DNA from 3 places in the Nostoc sp. UHCC 0302 genome. Region 2 is predicted to be linked to each of the others. Evidence: riboswitches for the same ligand, from Rfam matches in the RefSeq annotation. Region 2 holds a riboswitch; each other region holds the start of a gene.
What was found. A riboswitch is a leader RNA that binds a small molecule or an ion and turns the genes downstream of it on or off. The one in region 2 is predicted to bind cyclic di-AMP.
Positions count from the first base shown of each region.

Region 1: another riboswitch for cyclic di-AMP. It lies ahead of WKK05_RS04945 (glycosyltransferase); the one in region 2 lies ahead of ntrB (nitrate ABC transporter permease).
Region 3: another riboswitch for cyclic di-AMP. It lies ahead of WKK05_RS24650 (hypothetical protein); the one in region 2 lies ahead of ntrB (nitrate ABC transporter permease).

Region 1 covers NZ_CP151099.1:1,184,295-1,191,223, forward strand. Annotated here, with positions in the region: gene WKK05_RS04940 (filamentous hemagglutinin N-terminal domain-containing protein) at 1-2,060, shown strand, start outside; gene WKK05_RS04945 (glycosyltransferase) at 2,147-3,424, opposite strand; cyclic di-AMP (ydaO/yuaA leader) riboswitch at 3,585-3,823, opposite strand; gene WKK05_RS04950 (glycoside hydrolase family 31 protein) at 3,899-6,337, opposite strand; gene WKK05_RS04955 (GFA family protein) at 6,587-6,929, opposite strand, start outside.
Region 2 covers NZ_CP151099.1:321,918-328,846, forward strand. Annotated here, with positions in the region: gene WKK05_RS01365 (ABC transporter substrate-binding protein) at 1-1,122, opposite strand, end outside; gene ntrB (nitrate ABC transporter permease) at 1,304-2,155, opposite strand; cyclic di-AMP (ydaO/yuaA leader) riboswitch at 2,254-2,448, opposite strand; gene WKK05_RS01375 (HAMP domain-containing sensor histidine kinase) at 2,853-4,151, shown strand; gene rnc (ribonuclease III) at 4,210-4,893, opposite strand; gene WKK05_RS01385 (hypothetical protein) at 5,102-5,260, opposite strand; gene bchD (magnesium chelatase ATPase subunit D) at 5,368-6,929, shown strand, end outside.
Region 3 covers NZ_CP151099.1:5,676,478-5,683,406, forward strand. Annotated here, with positions in the region: gene WKK05_RS24630 (MBL fold metallo-hydrolase) at 1-155, shown strand, start outside; gene WKK05_RS24635 (anthranilate phosphoribosyltransferase family protein) at 530-1,597, opposite strand; gene WKK05_RS24640 (LysR family transcriptional regulator) at 1,716-2,660, opposite strand; gene WKK05_RS24645 (hypothetical protein) at 3,374-4,636, opposite strand; cyclic di-AMP (ydaO/yuaA leader) riboswitch at 4,790-4,955, shown strand; gene WKK05_RS24650 (hypothetical protein) at 5,229-6,407, shown strand; gene WKK05_RS24655 (HEAT repeat domain-containing protein) at 6,476-6,929, opposite strand, start outside.

The DNA.
Region 1 (6,929 bases), 860 kb from region 2:
GTCAGATCGGAACTTTTGGTTCTTATGCCAATCTGTTTTTAATTAATCCCAACGGGATCGTTTTTGGGGCGAAAGCTACATTAAATGTTAGTGGTTCGTTTGTGGCTAGTACAGCTAACGGCATCAAATTTAATGATGGTGCTTTTAGTGACAATGCTCCTCCAACAACGCCTCTACTGACAGTGAGTGTACCGATTGGGTTGCAATTTAGGGGGGCTGGTGGAGAGATTAAGATTGACGGGCAGACTGATGGGGAAGGATATCTCCAAGTGCAACCAGGTAAGACCTTGGCATTAGTGGGCGGCAATGTCAGCTTGAGCGGAAGAGGTGATCAAATACAACTCTACGCACCAAATGGTCAGATTGCTTTGGGAGGAATACTGGGAGCAGGAACAATCGGACTGAACCTAGAGAATGCGGATAGCAACAACCAGATTTTAAGCTTTCCTACTAACGTAGCATTAGCAGATGTATCATTCAGCAATCAGACCATAGTTGATGTCACAGGTGAGGGCGGCGGATATATCCAGATACAGGGTAAACGCATCGCGCTCAAAGATGGGTCAAGAGTTGACGCACAGACTTTAGGTAGTCAAAACGGCAGAGGAATCTTTATTCAGGCAGAGCAGTTAACCATCCAAGATGGATCAGTAGTTAATGCTTCCACCTACGGAGAGGGTACTGGGGGAAGTTTAGTGGTGAAGGCAACTGACTTTGTGGAAGTGAGCGGAATTAATGCAGATGCTAAACCAAGTGGTTTGTTTGCTGAGACTTATAGTAAAGGTGCGGCAGGCGACGTGACCATTGAAACAGGACGATTAATTGTTGAAAATGGGGGAAACATAGCAGCATCTGCTCGCGAAGGTAGCGCAGGTATTGGAGGAAATTTAGAAGTAACCGCTGATTTAATAAAACTGAGCGGTTCACCACTTCCTAAATTTCCTAGCGGTTTGTTTGCTCAAACTTACGGTAGCAACGATGCAGGTTCTTTAACGATTAAGACAAGGCAGTTAATTGTCCAGGATGGAGCGCAGATAGTAGCAGGAACTCAACCAGGTAGCCAAGGCAATGGAGGAACTCTTAGCATAAATGCTTCTGACTTCATAGAGCTAAGCGGAAAAGCACCAGTTGGTGACAATACCAGTGGCTTGTTTGCGCGAAGTTTGGGTAGTGGAGATGCAGGTTCTATTTCTATTACTACAGAACAGTTGAATGTACGAGATCAGGCTCAAGTAACGGTGAGTGCTTTAGAAGGAGGAAATGCAGGCAACCTGTTAATCATAGCCGACGAAATCCGTCTAGATAGAGAAGGAAAACTGCTTGCTCAAACCACATCAGGTAATGGTGGCAATATTAAACTACAAGTAGAAAACTTACTGCAATTACGCAATAAAAGTCAAATCTCTACTACAGCAGGCACTGATGATAGTGGTGGTGGAAATGGAGGAAATATCAAAATTGATACCCCTGATGGTTTTATTGTTGCTGTACCTGATGAAAATAGCGATATCAGCGCTAATGCTTTTGGAGGCAAAGGTGGCAATGTCGATATCAAAGCTTTTGGGATTTACGGCACGCAACCTCGAAAAAAACCGACCCAATTTAGTGATATTACTGCCAGTTCTCAGGTTGGGCTAAACGGTGTAATTAGAATCACCACCCCCGATGTTAACCCTAACGAGAGATTAATCAACTTGCCCACTCAACTGGTTCAGCCAAAGCTAGCTCAAGTATGTAAAGCGAATGTAGGTCGAAATCAAAATAGTTTTACTATCACTGGACGCGGCGGTGTGCCTTCTAGCCCTACAGAACCCCTAAGTGCTGATGCTGTTCTAGCAGATTGGATTACTCTCGATAAAGTTAATGAAAGTGCCTCTAATCAAAATGTGAGTAACGCTAATATTCCCACTCAAGCCAGCCCAGAAGCGATTGTGGAAGCTAACGGTTGGGAAGTCAATGCTAAGGGAGAGGTAGTTCTCATAGCTAATGCATCCAGCGTCACGCCCCATACTTCTTGGCAACAATCAACTGATTGTGATGTAGCTCAAGCATCGTCTTGAACTATTAAGTTTTCTCTGTGTCTTGGTGTCTTAATGGTTCGATAACAAATTTGTTGAACCACTAAGACACTAAGTATGTGTATAAATTAAGCTGCAATCCGAGTTCGGCTCTGCGGTACAGATGCGGCTGGAGCCAGCAGATGAGTATATAGTTGAGTCAATCGGGATGCTACACTATACCAGCTAAAGGCGATTTCTGTCCGTTGCTGCGCTGCTTTACCTAACTGGTCTCGCCATGTCGGGTTAGCGAGAATGCTGTCTATGGCAGCAGCAAATGCTACTTCGTCTTTAGGGGGCGCAAGTAAGCCAGTGACTTCTGGAACAACAGTAAATTGCAATCCGCCAACGTTACTAGCTACTACTGGAGTTTGACTAGCCATTGCTTCTATGGCAACTAAACCGAAAGGTTCGTAGTGGCTTGGGACTACGCAGACATCGGCAGCAGCGTAGTAGAAGGGGAGGATAGCCTCATTTAGACGACCAGGAAATGTGGTGCAATCTTCTAGCCCAAGCTCTGCGACAATACTGGCAATGCGATCGCGTTCTATGCCATCACTCTGACCAGGACGGCTACCACCCCCAATCACTAGCTGGAGGTTAGCTTCTCCTCTTAAACTAGATTTAGCAACGGCTCTTACTAAGGTTTCAATGCCTTTGCGTCGATCAAAACGACCAACGTAAAGAACCATTTTGGCATCTTGGGCAATTCCTAGCTTTTCTCGTGCGTCAGACCGCTCAATTTTCCCAAACTTATCAGTATCAGTACCACAAGGAATCATTTCAATTTGTCCCTTGCTGGAAACAAGTATCCGCATATCTTTCTGCTCTTGCGGACTGGTTGCAACTACGCGGTCTACTGTTTCTAAACAGGCTTTTTCTACAGCTAATCGTTGGGTAGCAATTAAGGGAACATCACTAATACTTCTATATTTAACTGCTCCTAGAGAGTGGTAAGTATGAACTTGAACTAGCGGTTGCAGCTTTTTCAATTCCATTCCCACCCAAGAGGACAACCAGTAATTAGTATGAATTAGGGAATAACAAAATCCTTGCTGCTGCTGGAATTGCTGAAAGTGAGTGATGAATTCAGGTAAATGCTCAAATAAGTTATCTCGTCCAATGAATTCAGCTGGCCCAGCTTTTAACCGAATAGTACGACAGTTTGAATTATGTTGAACGATCGCAGCTTGTTCAAGACTACTGCGACGCGTGAACATATCTACTTGCCAACCTTGTTCCGCTAGTGCATATCCTACTTGACGCACATAGACATTTTGACCCCCAGCTTCTTCTTGTCCAATTTCAGCGGCTGGGTCGCCATCAACTGAAATGAGGGCAATACGGTATCTGTCATTCTGGAACATAGTCTAGTTTTACCTCAAGGCAACTAATCCTGCCTCAGACGCCAGAAGTTAAGGTGATTTTAGCCTTTTCTCAAGGCCAAGGGCAGGTACAACGAAGCGTAAAGTTACCAGCCAAGGACACTGACGAGGACAGGGCATTACTTGTAAGAATGCTGCTCGTTCAATCTCCTCTCAATGCCTACGAAGTTAGCTGACGGGCTAGGACTGAGAGATGTCCTTCTTCAAAAAGTTGTGAGTTGCAAGCTATGAGTTGCCAGTTACATATTTAATAACTTCTAACTCTTCACTCCTAACTCTTTACTTTTCCCCAGATACGCCCCAAACTTGGTTCCTCCGCTCCTGGCTACTCTTGTAAACAAATATGTTTAGGGTAGATAGTGGATTAGGCAGACTGATTTATATTTGTTCATACATTAACGTATACTCTTATGCTTAGTCAAGCGGATGAACAAAAAAAGTGTGATTACAATCACTTCAAACAGTTACTGATAATGCTTCTAGGCGAACTTTGCCAAAGCGATCGCACTGCAATTTTTGTCCCTCAAAAGAGACTTCTGCATCGTCTACCCAAGCTTGCTGTAGCTTCATGCCATGCAGATGTAGTTGCACACTTGTGTAAGGAAAAGGATAATCACCCTGTTCCTGCCAAGTGATTTCTAAACCGTTTGCCGATTGTGTGATCTGGAATTGATCCAATCGGGATGCACCATAACCATCACCCGCATCACTGTACAGCTGACTCACACTGGTATCCTGTACAGGTGGATATATATGCAGAGTTAGTTGTTTGCCTTCTGCCATTGGTAAGATGCTCCCCGCTTTCACTAACAAGGGAATCCTGTCTAGTGGTGCTTGCAGATGTACTTGTTGCTGATTCTCAATCACAGTATCATCCCAGAAATTATACCAACATCCTGGGGGTAAAATGACTGAGCGTGAGTCTGCCCCTGCTTCAACAATTGGGCAAACCAGCAACGCATCACCTAACAAGAAAGCATCTTCGACATCCCAAAGTGCAGCGTTATCACTGGCAGACCAAAACACGGGACGCACAGGAGGATAACCTTTTTGTGTAGCTTCCCAAGACAGAGTATAAAAGTAGGGAAGCAGCCGATAACGTAATTGTAGAAATGAACGAATGATACTCAGATAAGGTTCGCCATAAGTCCACGGTGTGCGGTGTTCTACGTTATTGGAAGAGTGGGTGCGGCAAAAAGTGAGAAAGGTTGACATCTGGAACCAGCGCAGGTAAAGTTCGCCACCAGGATTTCCTTGGAAACCACCGATGTCTGGGCCGCTATAGGGAATGCCGGAAAGCCCTAACCCTACTATGGTTGATATAGTTTGGCGCAACGCCCGCCAACTACATTCAACGTCGCCAGTCCAAGTCCAAGCATAGCGCTGAAGTCCTGCCCAACCTGCACGAGAAACAATGAAAGGACGCTGTTCGGAGCGATATTGACGCAAACTTTCGTAGCCTGCTTCAGCTTGTAGTAAACCGTAAACATTGTGTGCTTCGCGATGATCCCCGCCTCTGCCTTCCATGAAGTGTTGGGTGACTTTGGGTAAAGAGCGATCGCCTGAAATAATAAAAGCAGCTGGCTCATTCATATCGTGCCAAAATCCTGCTACACCCACATCTAGCAAGTATGCATACTGCCGACTCCACCATCTGCGAACCTTGGGATTGGTAAAATCAGGGAATACACACCAACCAGGCCATACAGGTGCAACTACTAGTTCTCCATTAGGGAGTTTGCAAAATCCATCTAATATCTGTCCTTCAAGAAATAAGTTGCTATCACGGCTGTACTTAATTCCAGGGTTAAGAATTGCGATAAATTGCACTCCCAACTCTGCAAGTTCTTGTGTAAAACTTGCTAATTGGGGAAAGCGTTCTGGGTCGATTGTAAATGCTCTGTTGCCAACTTGACAATCGATATCTAAATGAATCGCGCTCAAAGGTATATTATGAAATTGAAAAGCTTTAGCTTCTTCTCTAACTGCTTGTTCGGTACGATATCCCCATTTAGATTGGTGGTAACCTAATGCCCAACGTGGAGGCAAGGGAGCGCGTCCAGTTAACTCAGTGTAGCGTTCTAGGAGTTGCGCGGGTGAGCCAGTAATAAAATAGTAACGTAGCGCTCCTCCTGTAAAGTTAGCTGTGGCAGTTTCAGCAAAAGTAAAATTGGCATCAAAAGAATTTTCATAGAAAATTAAATAACTACCAGATGAGTGAAACCCCAAATATACAGGAATGCAGAGATACATGGGATCAGCACCAGGAGTATATTTGCCAGCAGCGTCATAGTTCCACATCCGATAAATTTTACTTTGTTGCTGCTCATCTTTGGCTGCGCGTAAGTTGAGAGAAGAAGCCCGTTCTCCTAGTCCGTAGATGTGTTCTTCTGGTCTGAGTTGTGCTTGATGAATCCATCCCTCACCTTTGCTTTGTGGTGGTAATTCTTCCCGCAGGATTTGCCCAGAATTATCTAAAAATTTCAGGCTACCATCTACTTCAATAATTACTTTTAACTCACGACTTGATACAGAGTAGTTACTACCAGTTTGTGCCAATTGAGTTTCTACTTCCTGCCATTCGTGGCGAACAATTCCGTAGGGGATTGGCGGGATTCCGGGTTTCCAGTCAATTCGAACTAAATCTTCAGCAAGAAAAGAAACTTCTAATTCTGCAAGTTCAAAGTAAAAGTTAGCACCTGTAGATTTCGGTTCAGCACGAAGTAATTTTCCTGGTTTTTCAAAACCTTCTTCAGTGGGTGCAAGTGTAAACTGACGTTCTATGATGTCTCGCTTACGAGTGTACAAAAATGCTTTTGGAGCATAGCTCAAATAGAATAATGAACCAACTAAATACTTAAATTTTAATTGGATTTGCTTAAATCTATCTATCATGATTATGCTCCAGTACGCAAATTTAGATGTAGACTAAAGGGTCTCGATAAAATTTGCTGTTTCATCCTGCCCTATCCTTTGATCATGCTTGACAGCAAAAGGCAAGCCACTTTATTGGCGTCTACTTTCAAGAAAAGTTTAACTCTTCAATAATTTGCTAATTTGAGGCAAAAAGTGAATTGATCCTGGGCAGGATTTTTTGTGAGTAACTAATCAATTGGTTATAAGTCTATAGATTTGATTTTCAACTTATTCTGATTTGCTATTTTGCTGCGGCAATGGCATCTTGGCGAATTTGGGTAAATCTGGGTTCATGTAATCCCACGGCTGGGCGCTAGCTGTGTAAAAGTCCATTGCAGGTTTGAACCAGGTGGGATCATCGAGAGTCCCTGCTAAAATGCCCATCAGTTCAGGAATCGGGGGCTTGCTAAATAATCGGGAACCGCAGTTTGGACAAAAGCCTCGACCAACAGTGCTACCGCTATCGCCAATCACATCATAGTATTTGACATCTCCGGTAATGGTGACTGCCTTCTGCGGCACGAGAAGCCCGGATGCATAAGCACTTCCTGTGGCCCGTTGACAATCGCGA
Region 2 (6,929 bases):
ATCAAAGAAAATTGTGGTGTCAGCGGCTTTAATGGTGCGGTCTTTGCCATCGAACCCACCATAGTTGTAATTGCCGATAATTCCCGGCCCTGTCAACTTCGTAATTAGGGCATCCTTCTTTTTAGGCCTTGCACCTGTAAAGGATCGGTCTGTAATCAATTCAGCCACTTCTTGGTGATTTTCTGGTTTGCTGCAATACTGGCAGGCTTCAATCATTGCCTTGACCAGAGAACGGTAGGTTTTGGGATACTTTTCGATGAAAGATTCCATCACTCCCAAAAGTCGATCTGGATGCCCTAGCCAGATTTCTTTGCCTTGTGCAAAGGTAAAGCCGACACCTTCGTTACCTGTAATTGCTCTTGTGTTCCAGGGTTCTGCCACCATGTAAGCTTGCATAGCGCCAATCCGCACATTTGTCACCATCTGAGGAGGTGGAACAATGATGATCCGAAATTCCTTGAGGGGATCAACACCTGCGGCAGCGGATAAGTAGCGGACAAAATATTCATAAATCGCAGAACTTAGTACTACTGCCCAGACTTTGCCTTCTGGAGGCTGTTTGTCAAAGTAACCGCGAAAATCTTTGCCAAAGGCTTCTAGCGCACCATCGCCATATTGTTGTTTGTACTCGTACCACGGACGCAGCCCGAAATCCCACATGGCTTTGTCCATCGTCATGGCGTTACCGTGGCGGTGAATAGTCATGGCTGCACACAAGGGGGCATGACGTGCGCCTTCAGCGCCAATTCTGGCGTTGGTAACAGCACCAGATACCACGGGTGAAGCATCCAGGCGACCAAAAATTAAGCCGTCGCGGGAGGTTGCCCAACTTGCTTCCCGGTTGAGTTTGACGTTTAAACCATATTTGCGGAAGAAGCCTTTTTTCCAAGCGATCGCAAATGGCGCACAGTCATTAACAGGAACATAACCAACGGTAATATCAGATTTCTCTAAGTCTCCAGGTTTCACTACTGGTTCAACAGCTAAAGCTTCTTCAGTCAGCCCTTTAGCTGAGCGATCGCCTGAAACTGCACACGAAGATAGTGCTATTCCTGCTGTTGTTGCTCCTATTCCTTTAATAAAGTCTCGTCGATTCCAGGTATTCTGATTAATATCACCCATTTCTGTAGCTCCAACGGTGATTAATTGCTCACGCAAAGGTGCAAAGGCGAGCCAGTGCGTTGGGGAGACATCGCCGTGGGCGGGTTTCCCGACTTGTTCGCCTTGGTCTCCGACAGGAGAAGCAACTGGGGTAGCAAAGTTTTATTACGTCTTAGCAGTTGCGGCATTAGCCAAAATTTTGTTAGTTAGAAGTTGTCGGGCGGTGAGTAACTAATTCTTGAATTTTGCTGACGGCGAAATCCAGGATTAGCCCCGTTAAGCCAATTACTAACACAGCTAGGAAAACTGAACTTAAGTTTAAGCGACTCCATTCATCCCAAACAAAAAAGCCTATACCAATCCCGCCTGTAAGCATTTCTACGGCAACAATTACTAGCCACGCAATCCCTAAACTGATTCGTAAACCTGTAAAAATATAGGGCAAGCTAGCAGGCCAAATAATTTTTGTTATCCGTCTCCAACGAGGCATTTCTAGTACTCGTGCTACATCTAAATAATCTTTAGGAACGCTAGAAACTCCCAAGGCAGTGTTAATAATTGTCGGCCATAAGGAGGTAATAAAAATTACAAAGATAGCTGAAGGATCTGCCAAATTGAAAATTGCTAAGGCAATAGGTAGCCAAGCTAAGGGCGATACTGGTTTAAAAATTTGAATAATGGGATTGAGCGCCAGCATTGCCGGTTTGGACATCCCAATTAAAAATCCCAAAGGAATCGCTACTACTGCACCTAATAGAAAACCCAGCAACACCCGCCGTAGACTGGCAATCAGCAACCAACCAATTCCTAAGTTCCCTGGGCCTCTTTCGTAGAAGGGATTTAAAATGTAGTCTAAATTAGCGATTAGCGCCTCTGGTGGCGTGGGCATTAATTCATGGTTAGCAAGTGCCACAATCCACCACAACACGATTATTCCCAAGAAACCTAATATGGGTAGTAAGACGACATCTCTGGCGATCGCAGGTTTTGTTTTTTGCCAAGCAGCTTGTCCAGCTACCGCAACAATTGCAGCTAGATTTAGTTGAAATATCATTTCCCACCTCAACAGAGTTCAGTGCAGGTACAAAAAATCCGAGCAGTACCAGCCTTGGACACCGATGAGATCACAACATCATAAATAATGCTTTCTCTTCAGTCTCCTCTCAATGCCTACGAAGTTAGCTGACGGGCTAGGGCTGAGAGATGCCCCTCTCAAGAAAGTCAAGAGCAATGAGTTACTAACAACTCTATTACACTATCAACTTTCTATGAGATACGCCCCACGATGTGGTTCCTCCGCTCCAGCTGTTCTGCAATGTTATTTGCTGGATTAGGCTGACTTACTCAAAATGGATTAATTATATGGACTATAACATTATTACTCAGTAAAAACATCTGTCTTCTGATAATTTTAAACACCACATTCTTAATATTCTCTTTAGATTTCAGGAATAACTAAGTTTGTATTTTGTTTCGGTTATTACTGAACTCGCTACACAGCAAGCTAAACAATCCACTTAAGTTAAGCGTCAAAACTGTTACTTGCTTGTTTTTTAGGCTCGATATCAGACAAATATTATACAAGGTTTTTCCGTGTTACGGTTAATTAATGTATCTAAAATGAAGAATAAGTAATATCTATTTCTTTTGGTAGGTGATACATATCATTTATTTTGGTAAAAACTCCCAACGCTGGTTAAACTAATTGCATATGGAGTTTACTCATCTATCTCATTGCTGAATTTAAGATAATGGATTTTAGTCAAACACTGGCTGAAAAAACGGATACTATCCTTAATAAATGGATTGCAGCAGTTCGCCTAGATAGACGAATCGAGAGTGCAGATGATCTATCATACTCAGCAATCCGAAATCATATCCCTGATGTTTTGAAAGCAATGGTGACAGTGCTTTCAAAATCGCAGGATAATGATATTCAGTCGATAGTTACTGCCAGTTTTCAGCACGGGGCTATTAGAGCCGAACAAGGCTATGATCCAGCAGAAATTGCCAGAGAATATCACTTGCTAAGAATGGTAATTTTTGACACCATTCAAGCAGACTTACTCGTAGGAACACCGTTAGAAATAATCCGTTCTATGCGTTTGATTGACGCTATTGTAGACGAAGCGATTACTCGGTGTTTTAAGAGTTATGTTGAAGAGCGCTTACGAGAACTACAGTATCTACATGAATCATTAACGCTTCATAATGAAGAACTTACTCGTTTAATTAACGCTAATCAAGAGTATGTTTCGCAACTAGCCCACGAATTAAAACATCCTCTAACTTCCATTATTGGTTACTCGGATCTGTTTTTACGCCAAGAACGACGAAAGACTGAGACAAAAGATAACTATGCCAATCTAGAACATATTGAGCGTGTGTTACGCAATGGCAGACAATTACTTCACCTGATCAATAATGTACTAGAACTCTCGCGGTATAATGCAGGACAAATAAAGTTCCAACTAGCACCCACCAATGTACCTGAAATAATCAATAGTGTTCGGGAAATGTTAGCACCTTTAGCTATTGGTAAAAATTTACAAATCATGGTGGATTGCGATCGCGCTCCTGAAGAGATATTCACAGATTCGTTTTTATTGCAACAGATTCTTACAAACCTTGTTAGTAATGCTATTCGCTATACAGAAAAGGGAAGTATTAGTATAGTGTGTCACTTGCTGGATAGTGATACAAAGGCGATCATGCCTATTTTGCCAAGAAATGTTCTTTTAGAAAATTCTTTCCCTGTGCTTGGAGAGAACAAGACAACATTTCCAGAAAAACTGTCGGATAATAAAGCTTACCTTGCGATCGCAGTTTCTGATACTGGAATCGGGATTGCACCAGAAAACCAAACCCAGATATTTGAACCCTACTTTCGCGTGAGTACTAATAAATCTTACCTTCCTGATAGTACAGGGTTAGGTTTGGCGATCGTTTCTCGCTTAGTGCAGTTACTGCAAGGTCAAATTCACCTGTTTTCTCAGTTAGGGGTTGGTTCAACTTTCACCGTGATTTTACCCTTAAAATTAGAAATATAACAGAGTTTATTTCGCGCCATGATAAATCTGCATCTTGGCGTTAAATTAAACATCATTTTTACAACAATCCTTGTTTTTTCAACTTAGCTAGCGCATCTTCAGCAGCAGCTTTCTCTGCATCTTTTTTGTTGCGTCCCTTACCTTCTCCATAACTTTTTCCATCAACTAATACTTTAGCGATGAACTCTGGTGCATGAGACAAACCGCCTATTTGTTCTGTGAAATATTTAGGGGGAGTTGGCGTAATATTACGTTGTACCCATTCCTGAAAGCGATTTTTTGAGTCTACGTTAGAACGAGATACAACAATTTGCTCAGATACAGAATCAAACAGTGGTTCTATAACAGCACGAATTGCCTCAACATCTCTATTATTATCCAAATAATAAGCGCCAATTACTGCTTCAAAGGTACTGCTAAGTAAATTGGGATTTTGGTAGCCTCCATCTCGAATTGCACCTTTTCCTAGCCGCATCCTAAAATCTAAACCTACCTCAATAGCGAACTTTGCTAGTTGCTTCTCATCTACCAATGCAGAACGCCGCCGCGTTAATTCATCTTCTCCTCTTTCTGGGTGACGACGATAAAGATACTCGCCACTTAAAAAGTTCAGCAAAGCATCACCGAGAAATTCTAAACGTTCATTGTGTTTGCCTTCACCAGGATTTTCATGGACATAGGAACGGTGGGTAAGCGCACGACGTAACAATTTTTCTTCATTAAATGTTAGAAGTTTATGCATTTTTAGATTTTGTCTTGTTGCAGAAATAGATTGTTGAGATACTATACAGGATTTAACTATTTTCAAACATGAAAAAACCGCAAATAGCGGTTAGGTTTTAAAAACCCATCTTTTCTGAAACTGGGTTTTTAAAAGCTATTTTAGGCAGCCAGTTTGCCTAAATCGATTAAAAATAATTCCTGACCTTGCTTTTGAACTTTCCCATCCTTTACAGCAGCATCAACAAACTAACCAAAGCTTTTAAATTTCTTGCCATCAGCCGTAGAAATAGATGAGTATCCTTATGGTCATCCTCCTGGAAAAAGTTTAATTCTATGAGTCTGTGATATTCCGCTGGTGTGAAGCGTTTAGCCTGAATAATACTCATAAATCTTGCTCCTAAATAAAAGACGATCACCTTCATTCCCATCACACTTATTCTAAATGTGTCAGAAATTGATATGCTAAAGGCCTAGACTAACTATTATTCAAACCATGCCTGCGCCCACTATAAACCCTACTATCACAGCGTTTCCCTTGACAGCCGTAGTCGGTCAAGAAGCGATTAAATTAGCCTTGCTGTTAGCAGCGGTCGATCCAGGTTTGGGGGGAGTTGCGATCGCAGGTCGTCGCGGTACGGCAAAATCTGTGATGGCGCGTGCTATCCATGCTCTATTACCACCAATTGAAGTTGTCAAAGGCTCAATAAGCAACTGTGATCCCAACCATCCAGAAGAATGGGATGATTATCTGTTGGCAGAATATGCCGGAAAAGACACTGAAGATATCCCTACTGAGATTATCCCTGCACCTTTTTTACAAATTCCTTTAGGAATCACAGAAGACAGACTGTTGGGTTCTGTGGATGTTGAAAAATCGGTAAAGCAAGGTGATACCATTTTTCAGCCTGGGTTACTCGCTACAGCAAACCGAGGCGTCTTATATGTAGATGAAATCAATTTATTAGATGACCAAATATCAAATCAGCTCTTAACAGTGTTATCTGAGGGACGCAACCAAGTTGAGCGAGAAGGCATTAGTTTTCAGCATCCGTGTAAATCCCTGTTTATTGCTACCTACAATCCAGAAGAAGGAGGATTACGGGAACATTTACTAGATAGAATTGCGATCGCTCTTTCTGCTGACGGTGTACTCGGCTTAGATCAAAGAGTAGCAGCAGTTGAACAAGCGATCGCCTATTCTCAGTCACCCCAAGCGTTTCTCCAGCAGTACAACGAAGACTTAGACGGTCTCAAAACCCAAATTATCTTGGCTAGGGAATGGCTAAAGGATGTCTGCATTACCCAGGAACAAATTGCTTATCTAGTAGATGAAGCAATTCGCGGCGGAGTCCAAGGACATCGCGCCGAGTTATTTGCTGTGCGGGTTGCCAAAGCCGCAGCGGCATTGGAGGGAAGGACAGCAGTCAATGCTGAAGATTTGCGCCGTGCTGTTGAATTAGTGATTGTACCACGAGCAACAATCGTGCAGACACCGCCACCTGAACAAGCACCGCCACCTCCGCCACCCCCACCTCAAAATCAAGAAGAACCCTCAGACGAATCAGAACAAGAAGAGGAAGAGGAAGAACAAGAAGAACAGGAAGAAAATCAAGAGCAAGAACCCCCCAGCATCCCGGAAGAGTTCATCTTTGATCCTGAAGGGGTAATTTTGGATGACAGCGTGCTTTATTTTACTCAAATGGCGAAGCGGCAGGGTAAATCTGGCAGTCGTAGCATTATCTTTTCTGAAGACCGGGGACGTTATATTAAGCCAATGTTGCCCAAGGGGAAAGCGCGACGGATTGCAGTAGATGCCACCCTCAGGGCAGCAGCCCCGTATCAAAAAGCACGACGAGAGCGGCAGCCAGAGAGAAAAGTTATTGTTGAGCAGGGTGATATTCGCTCAAAGCGCTTGGTACGTAAAGCTGGGGCGTTAGTGGTGTTTGTCGTAGATGCTTCTGGCTCAATGGCCTTAAATCGGATGCAGTCAGCTAAGGGTGCGGTAATGCAACTTTTAACAGAAGCTTATCAAAACCGCGACCAAGTAGCTTTGAT
Region 3 (6,929 bases), 3.0 Mb from region 2:
ATGTCGCTGATAGTGCTGAGGTGCAACGGCTAGTGATTTCTCACCACCACCCAGATGACCACGATGATTTTCTTGACCAAGTTCAAAGCGAGGTTCAATGTGTCTTTCCTAAAACTCTACTAGCTAGCGAAGGTTTAATATTACCTGTAGTGTAATAATTCGTAATACTTCTCTACGAGAGGCTGCGCCCTAAGCGTAGCTATGCCGCAGGCTTTACGGCTACGCGGTAGTTGAGCGTAGTCGAAACTCAGTACAAGTTCGTAATTAAAAGCTACTTTACAAAGCTTGCTAGAAAAGCTTTTCTATGCATTACCCTGCTATAGGGCTATGATTTGATTTTTGAAAAAACTCGCCCTCAACTCGAAAACCCTGATTCCCTACTCCCTAATCCCCACTCCCTGCCTACGCAGAGAATTTCAAAAATCAAATATGATTCCTATACTAAAACAATACATACTTAGATAATTTGGTATCAGAATTAAAAAGTGCTGTTTGACCACAGGCTGCTATGCCTCTACCCAGGCAAGTATTAGGCTGGCTGAAATACTGTTGATACAGAATTGACTGTCTGACTGAGTTGTTCAAGTTTTGCCGCTACTGCGCCACTGGTTAATAATTCTGCTGCCTTGGCTATACCCGATCGCATATCTGGAGAAATACCACTCCGCCATAGGTAAAACCCGCCATTCCACAAGGCTGTTTGCATCAATTCCCCAGGTTTACCAGCTAAAACTGACTGCATTTCGGCAAGTAGTTCTTCAGTAGTGCCGAGGGGTACATTTTTGGTAGTAAAGCCGTATTCACGCGGCACTAAATGCAATCTTTCTAATTCCTGCGATGTTGATGATAAACCGATGATGGCGGTGCGATCGCGTGGTAAATCGCAACTACCTTCTAATCCCTTGACAAATGCAAACTTCGTTACTCCCCGCAGCCCTAATGCTACCTGAAACATCGTTTCTGTTGGAGGATGAACAAACCCAGCAATCATCTGCACATCCCCAGCATAAGGACACCAAATTAGTTCCATTGTCGCGAAGGGCGGACGCTTACCGAGTTGGTCACGGTAATCCCAAATAGTGTTAGTTAAGGGAAAATGCTTAGGCGTATAAACAAAACCGATTCCCGTTTGCTCAAATACCTGCTGGGTTTTTGCCAATGGTAAGGGAGTCCAATCAACACCTAACCCCTGCCAAATTTCTATCAACGGTAAGCCATACTTAGTTGGAAAGCGATCGCCACCGTGCATCACTACTGGTTGTCCTGCGGCAGCGAGTAGTAAAGCCGTTACGTGGCTGATTGGTGCAGTGCGCGTTCTGCCATCATAAGGGATACCAAGAGCGATCGCAGGTCGTGCAGAGGCAATTGGTTGCAGTTTTGGCCCCAGTTCATCATAGGCATCCAACATTCCGGCTAACTCTTCCCCGGTAGGACGCTTAATCCGGTGGGCAATCAAAAATGCTCCAATTTGGGCTGGTGTTGCTTCACCTAGCAACATCATTTTAGTAGCGGCGGCGGCGTCAGCACGAGTTAAATTCTCGCCTGTATGATTTCCACTCCCTACCTTTTGCAGGAATTGCCTAAATATGTTGCTCATTTGTCTTTTGTCCTTTGTTCTCTCTTACAAAGTTCTGATCGCCGTAAGATGGCGCTCAGACTTTGCGCTTTGTCATTTGTCTTTTGAGCAATCACTAATGACTAATGACTAATGACATTTAAGAAGCCGAGCGCTCTTGGTCAAATTGTAGTGGTATATTTTCCCGTACTAGTTCCCAAAAGTGCTTGATAGGAGGAATTTGCAAACGGTCTTGAGTTGTTACCATAACTACCCGACGTGTCAAACTAGAACTTTCAGGCAAAATAGTATTATTGCTAGCTAGGGGACGGACTGCAAGGGTAGGGTCGCAACCTGCTTCAATTAATGCTGAGTGAGGCAGCAAAGCTATTAGTTCTCCTTGGCGCACCACTCCCCGGAAGGCATCTAGGGTGTTTACCTCTAAAACTGCCTGAAGTTTGGCTTCTAGTCGCTCAAATCTATCTTGTATCAGACGTTGCATTCCGTAGCCATCTTTAAAAACCACTTGCGGATAACGAATTAACTCCGACCAAGGGATATATTCATATTGGGCTAGAGGATGATTGGCTGCGGTTAGGACTTCTATCGGTTCATCATAAAGTACTTCTACCACCATTTCTCTACCAGTCGTTAAAAAGCGATTATTCATCACAATTGCCAGATCCACCAATCCATCTTTAAGGACTTTTAAGGCGCGATCGCTACCTAATGATGTCACTCGCAATTGCACGTCTGGATAATCATGACAAAATTTTTGCAACACTGGTGGTAGATAAGAACTGCACAGCGAATGAATTGCTGCAATGCAAAGTTCTGGCTGCTTTCCGGCAATTAAATCTGCTAATTCTTCTGTAGCTGTCTGCCATTCTTGACAAATTTTCCGCGCACGGGGTAGCAAGCGTTCGCCTCCTAGCGTTAGCTTGGCATGATTTGTTCTGTGAAACAGTTCTATTCCCAAATCTGCTTCTAGTGCTTGAATTTGGCGACTGATGGTTGATTGAGTGACACTACATTTCCGCGCTGCTTGTTGAAAGCTGCCGGTTTGGGCGATCGCCAGAAAAGCTTGCAACTGCTCTAGTCGCATTTTTATGTAGCCTGAATTACATTTATGGGTTTCATTAACTTAGCGATTTTCTATTCACAATTTAGTAGAGTTTGTTACAGGTCTTTTTCCTAAAAGATTTTGATATAAATTTTTTAGGCTTGATTTTTCCAATGTTAATCGCCAATTATAATCTTTGCCGCGTATTTTTAGCTAAATATCTCTGGCAATAGTATTGATTATTTTTTTTAGCAATATAAAAATTTCAAGATATAACTTTGTTTACATTTCATGACATTTTGCCGCAGGCTTAACAATAATAAAGCCGAATAAGCTGTCAAATCATCCGAAGGTATGAGTATTCTATACAGCAGATTTCTAGTTGATGAAGTATCCAAATTAGATATTAAAGCCAAGTATAAAGCCTATTTTGCGTTTGAATTCTGAAGGCAGTTGCTACCCTTTGGGAAGCCGCCGCTCCGATGCCAGTTGCCACAAGTCGGGAAACCCGCCCAAGTCGCGACCTTTCGCTGCGCTTGCCCTGATGCTCGTACCCCTAGGGGGAAGCAAGCTACGCCTTTGGCGTCTCACGCCAAGGGCGAAGACTCGCTAACGGCTTGATACAATCGCTCATGAAGAGAACTCTTTGCTCAGACTTTCCGCGCTCATCCCCCACTAAAAGATTGCTGAATTTTAAATTCTCCATTCTTCTTGAATATTAATCCACTTGCAATTATGGTTTAAAGGATAAGTTCCTATTGTTTTCGCTCTAGGAAATTTTTAGGAAAGGGAATAGTGTCAATTTGCAAGCTTCCTTGTGATATATCAGTAACAAACTGCCCCACCGTCTCCCGTATATCCTTAAACGATTTACAAAACATCAATTTTTTGTCCATTTGAATTAGTAAATTACGAAGATTATCTTTTTCTTCTGTATTCTCATCTTTCAGCTTTTTTTCTAGTTCTTCTCTTAACAGATAATGAAAGTCTTTATGTTTAGAATCAAGATGAATAGACTCAAATCCAGTTAGGTGATGTCCTGCAAGATGGTCAATTTCTTTGATCCAAAATTCCAGTTCTGGATCTTCTAGTGCAGGACGAAGAAATGTCTCTTCAAGCTTTTGTCTATCTTTATCTTTTAAAAAAGATAAGGAACATAGTTGATAATACTCTTTCTTTTTTACTTCTAAAATTTTTTCAGATTGATAAGAATTCTTTAGAGACTGTTTTTTAACATTCTTTGTCACTTGATTGTGGAGGTATGTTCGAAGCTGATACACTGCTTCTTTTGCTTCCCGTCGGGCTTCTGCATCTGTCACATTTTTTTGGGTATTAAGACGTTTGTATTTAGCGATTTGGGCATAACTCATCCTGCCGTTCATCACCATATCCACAACTTCGTAATAAGATGGTGAAAATTGTTGCAATAAGTCTAGCGCAGCTTGAATTTCAACTAAATCATTTTCGATTTGCTTGTCTGTAATGGTAAATGTAGGCTCATCAGTTGTTTGCAACGAAATACTTTCTTTTTGTTCTGCCTTGTGTTGTAGCATTTTGAAGCTCATCCAACGCAGAAGAGGTGTCATGCTATTCACACCAAGTTCGGGAATACCATAGTTTATAACGGCAAGCGTGAGTATGGCCCGCCAAAGACAATCTCCAACTATTTCTTTTTGTTGCTTGAGCCGTTCGTCAGCTATGTAATCTTTGAGCCCTTGTTCGCTTTCTTGCTTGTGACTCTCCACCAGCCCTAACTGTAATGCGTAGCGCCTTGTAGCCTCAGACCAGCACCACCAGATAGAAATAGGGGCTTCCAAGAATGCTTTGAGCCGGGAATTAATTGGGGTTTCTAGTACCGATGCATCACGTCCAATCCGTTCAAGGAACTCGGAAGCAGATATCCCTTCCCTTGCTGCCTTGTCTTTGATAGCATCCCAAGCGTTCTGGGTAATAGATAAGCTTCTAACCATTTTTTTCTGTTGATTACCTGTCTCCTCTGCTTTCGTATTTTTTTTCATGGTTTATGAGTAGTGACTAAAATCTTATATAACTTATATAGTTATATAAAATAAATAATTACATAAGATAATTATAAAAATAAATATTTTAATAATTGTAAAAATAAATGTTCTCTGCTACATTAATGTAATACAACAACTATAAATACTTCAAAAACATATCTGCCTAATGCTGTTTTGCCTTATGTCTTTAGTTGCATAGGGTAATACGCAACGGAGGAACCAAATTATTGTGGGGCTAATGCTGTGATTTCTCCAGTATGGACACCTTTCAGTCCTAGCCCGTCAGCTAACTTCGTCGGCATTGAGAGGAGACTGAACAAACATCATTTTTACAGATGGTGTTCTATTCAGAATTTTTTGGTTTGTTGCTTTTTGAAAGTTTCCCGTAGTACTGATTTAGTAACTTAATAATCAAAAAAGCCCGAATTTCAAATTGCTACTATTGGAATTCGAGCTAAATATATGATTGCAATAACTTAGTTTATCTCGAAATATATAATTTCAGTTTTCGAGGTAATTAAGTCATTGCAGGTTAGTGATGAGAATAATTTTCAGATAGAAATTCACTTGTAAATAAAGGAGAATTACAATGGAAATGAATCTAATCAAACTTACATTACAAAATCAAAAGAGACAATTAAGAAAGCAAAGACTTTCTTTGAATATACCAAAAATTAAAAATCTACTTCGTACTCCATTTGTCAAAGTTGGTTCTGCTCTTTCTATAATGTCAATATTGTTAATTTTCTCACCTTTATTAAGTACAAAAGACTTCGATTGGTTTAATGTTTGGCAAAATATGGGTTTTAATTTGTTAGGTGCAGTATGTGCTTTTGTAGCTTTTGATATTGTTTTTTATCGTCTTAAAGAATTAGATGATCAGCAAGGAGTGAAATTGGATTGCTTTGATAAATACGATTTTATTAATACAATCATGGAAGCAAAAACTTTAAATAGATTTTCTCCTAATCCTGTTGTTCCTATCAGAATACTGGAAGTTTGGACAGAATTATTGAGGGATAGTGTTTACAAAGAAAAATTCGCTCAAGCTATTTTAAGGTATATTGAAACTAATGATAGTGAGATTGAGATTTTATTGCTTAATCCTGAGAATAAAGATTTAGTAGAAGCTCGTTGTTTAGAATTACAAGCTGTATCTAGTGAATTTAATAATATCGCAGAAAGAATTTATATAAATTTTCGAGAGATACAGAAAATAATTAAAAAGCTGGAAGAAAAAGGAAAACAAGACAAATTAAAAGTCAAATTATACAATACTAGTCCATCACTAGCTATTTATATGTGTGATCCAAATTTGTTTGTCACCTTCTTCCGTTCTGGAATGACGACAATGAGCAAGCAGTTAAAACTCCCAGTAGATTCTGCTGTAAGTGCATTTATTAACGAAAGATTTGAAGAGATATGGCAAGATACCAAAACTATATCTTTAGAAAATTGTCTGTATGTAACAGTAGACGTTATTAAACGGGGTGTAGTTTACAGAACTTATGACAAAGTAAAGTATATTTTATGCGACCAAGGTTATTATCTTCAAAATGCAATATTATTTAAAGATATTGCTAATATAGCAGATATCAATATCCGAATTAATAGCAAGGTATTTAAACCAAATGATATAGCTATGGATGACTTACCAGATATTGTGAAAAAACTTTTTCGGAGCAAATACTTGAATTACGGTGAGTTATTTATTTCGCTAGAATTACTTCAAGACAAAGGGGGAAACTGGATAAAACATAATTGTTAGTTTTCTTTTGTTAAGCTTGCATATTACTATTGAGGATAGAGAATTTATTTCATCTTTTGAAAAAAAAGTTACCACTCCGCCAGCGCGATCGCTACTCCTTTTCGCAACTCTGCTGTGAGTGCGCCATCATTTACTAATTCCTGCAATTTTTGATAAGCGGCTTCCCTGTCCAGATTTTTCAATGCAGCGATCGCATGGAGTCTCACTGATGCATTTGCATCTGCTAGTAGCAAAATCAAGGGTTCAATTGCCTGTATATTGCCTAACTGTCCTAAAGACAAAGCGATCGCACTTTTGATGCTAGAAATTTCTATGCTTGGATGCTTTGATTGCAGTATGTCTAGCAAAATATCTGTAGTTAATTGCTGCGACTTTTGGATTTGCCCCAAAACTGTCACAACTTCCAGCCAAACTGTCTCTGATTGGCTTTGATTAAATGCTTGTTGTAAATATTTTAAACTCGATTGTGTCTCCATCCAACTCAAAGCGCGGATGGTTTCAATCTGTAGCTTTATTGGTGTT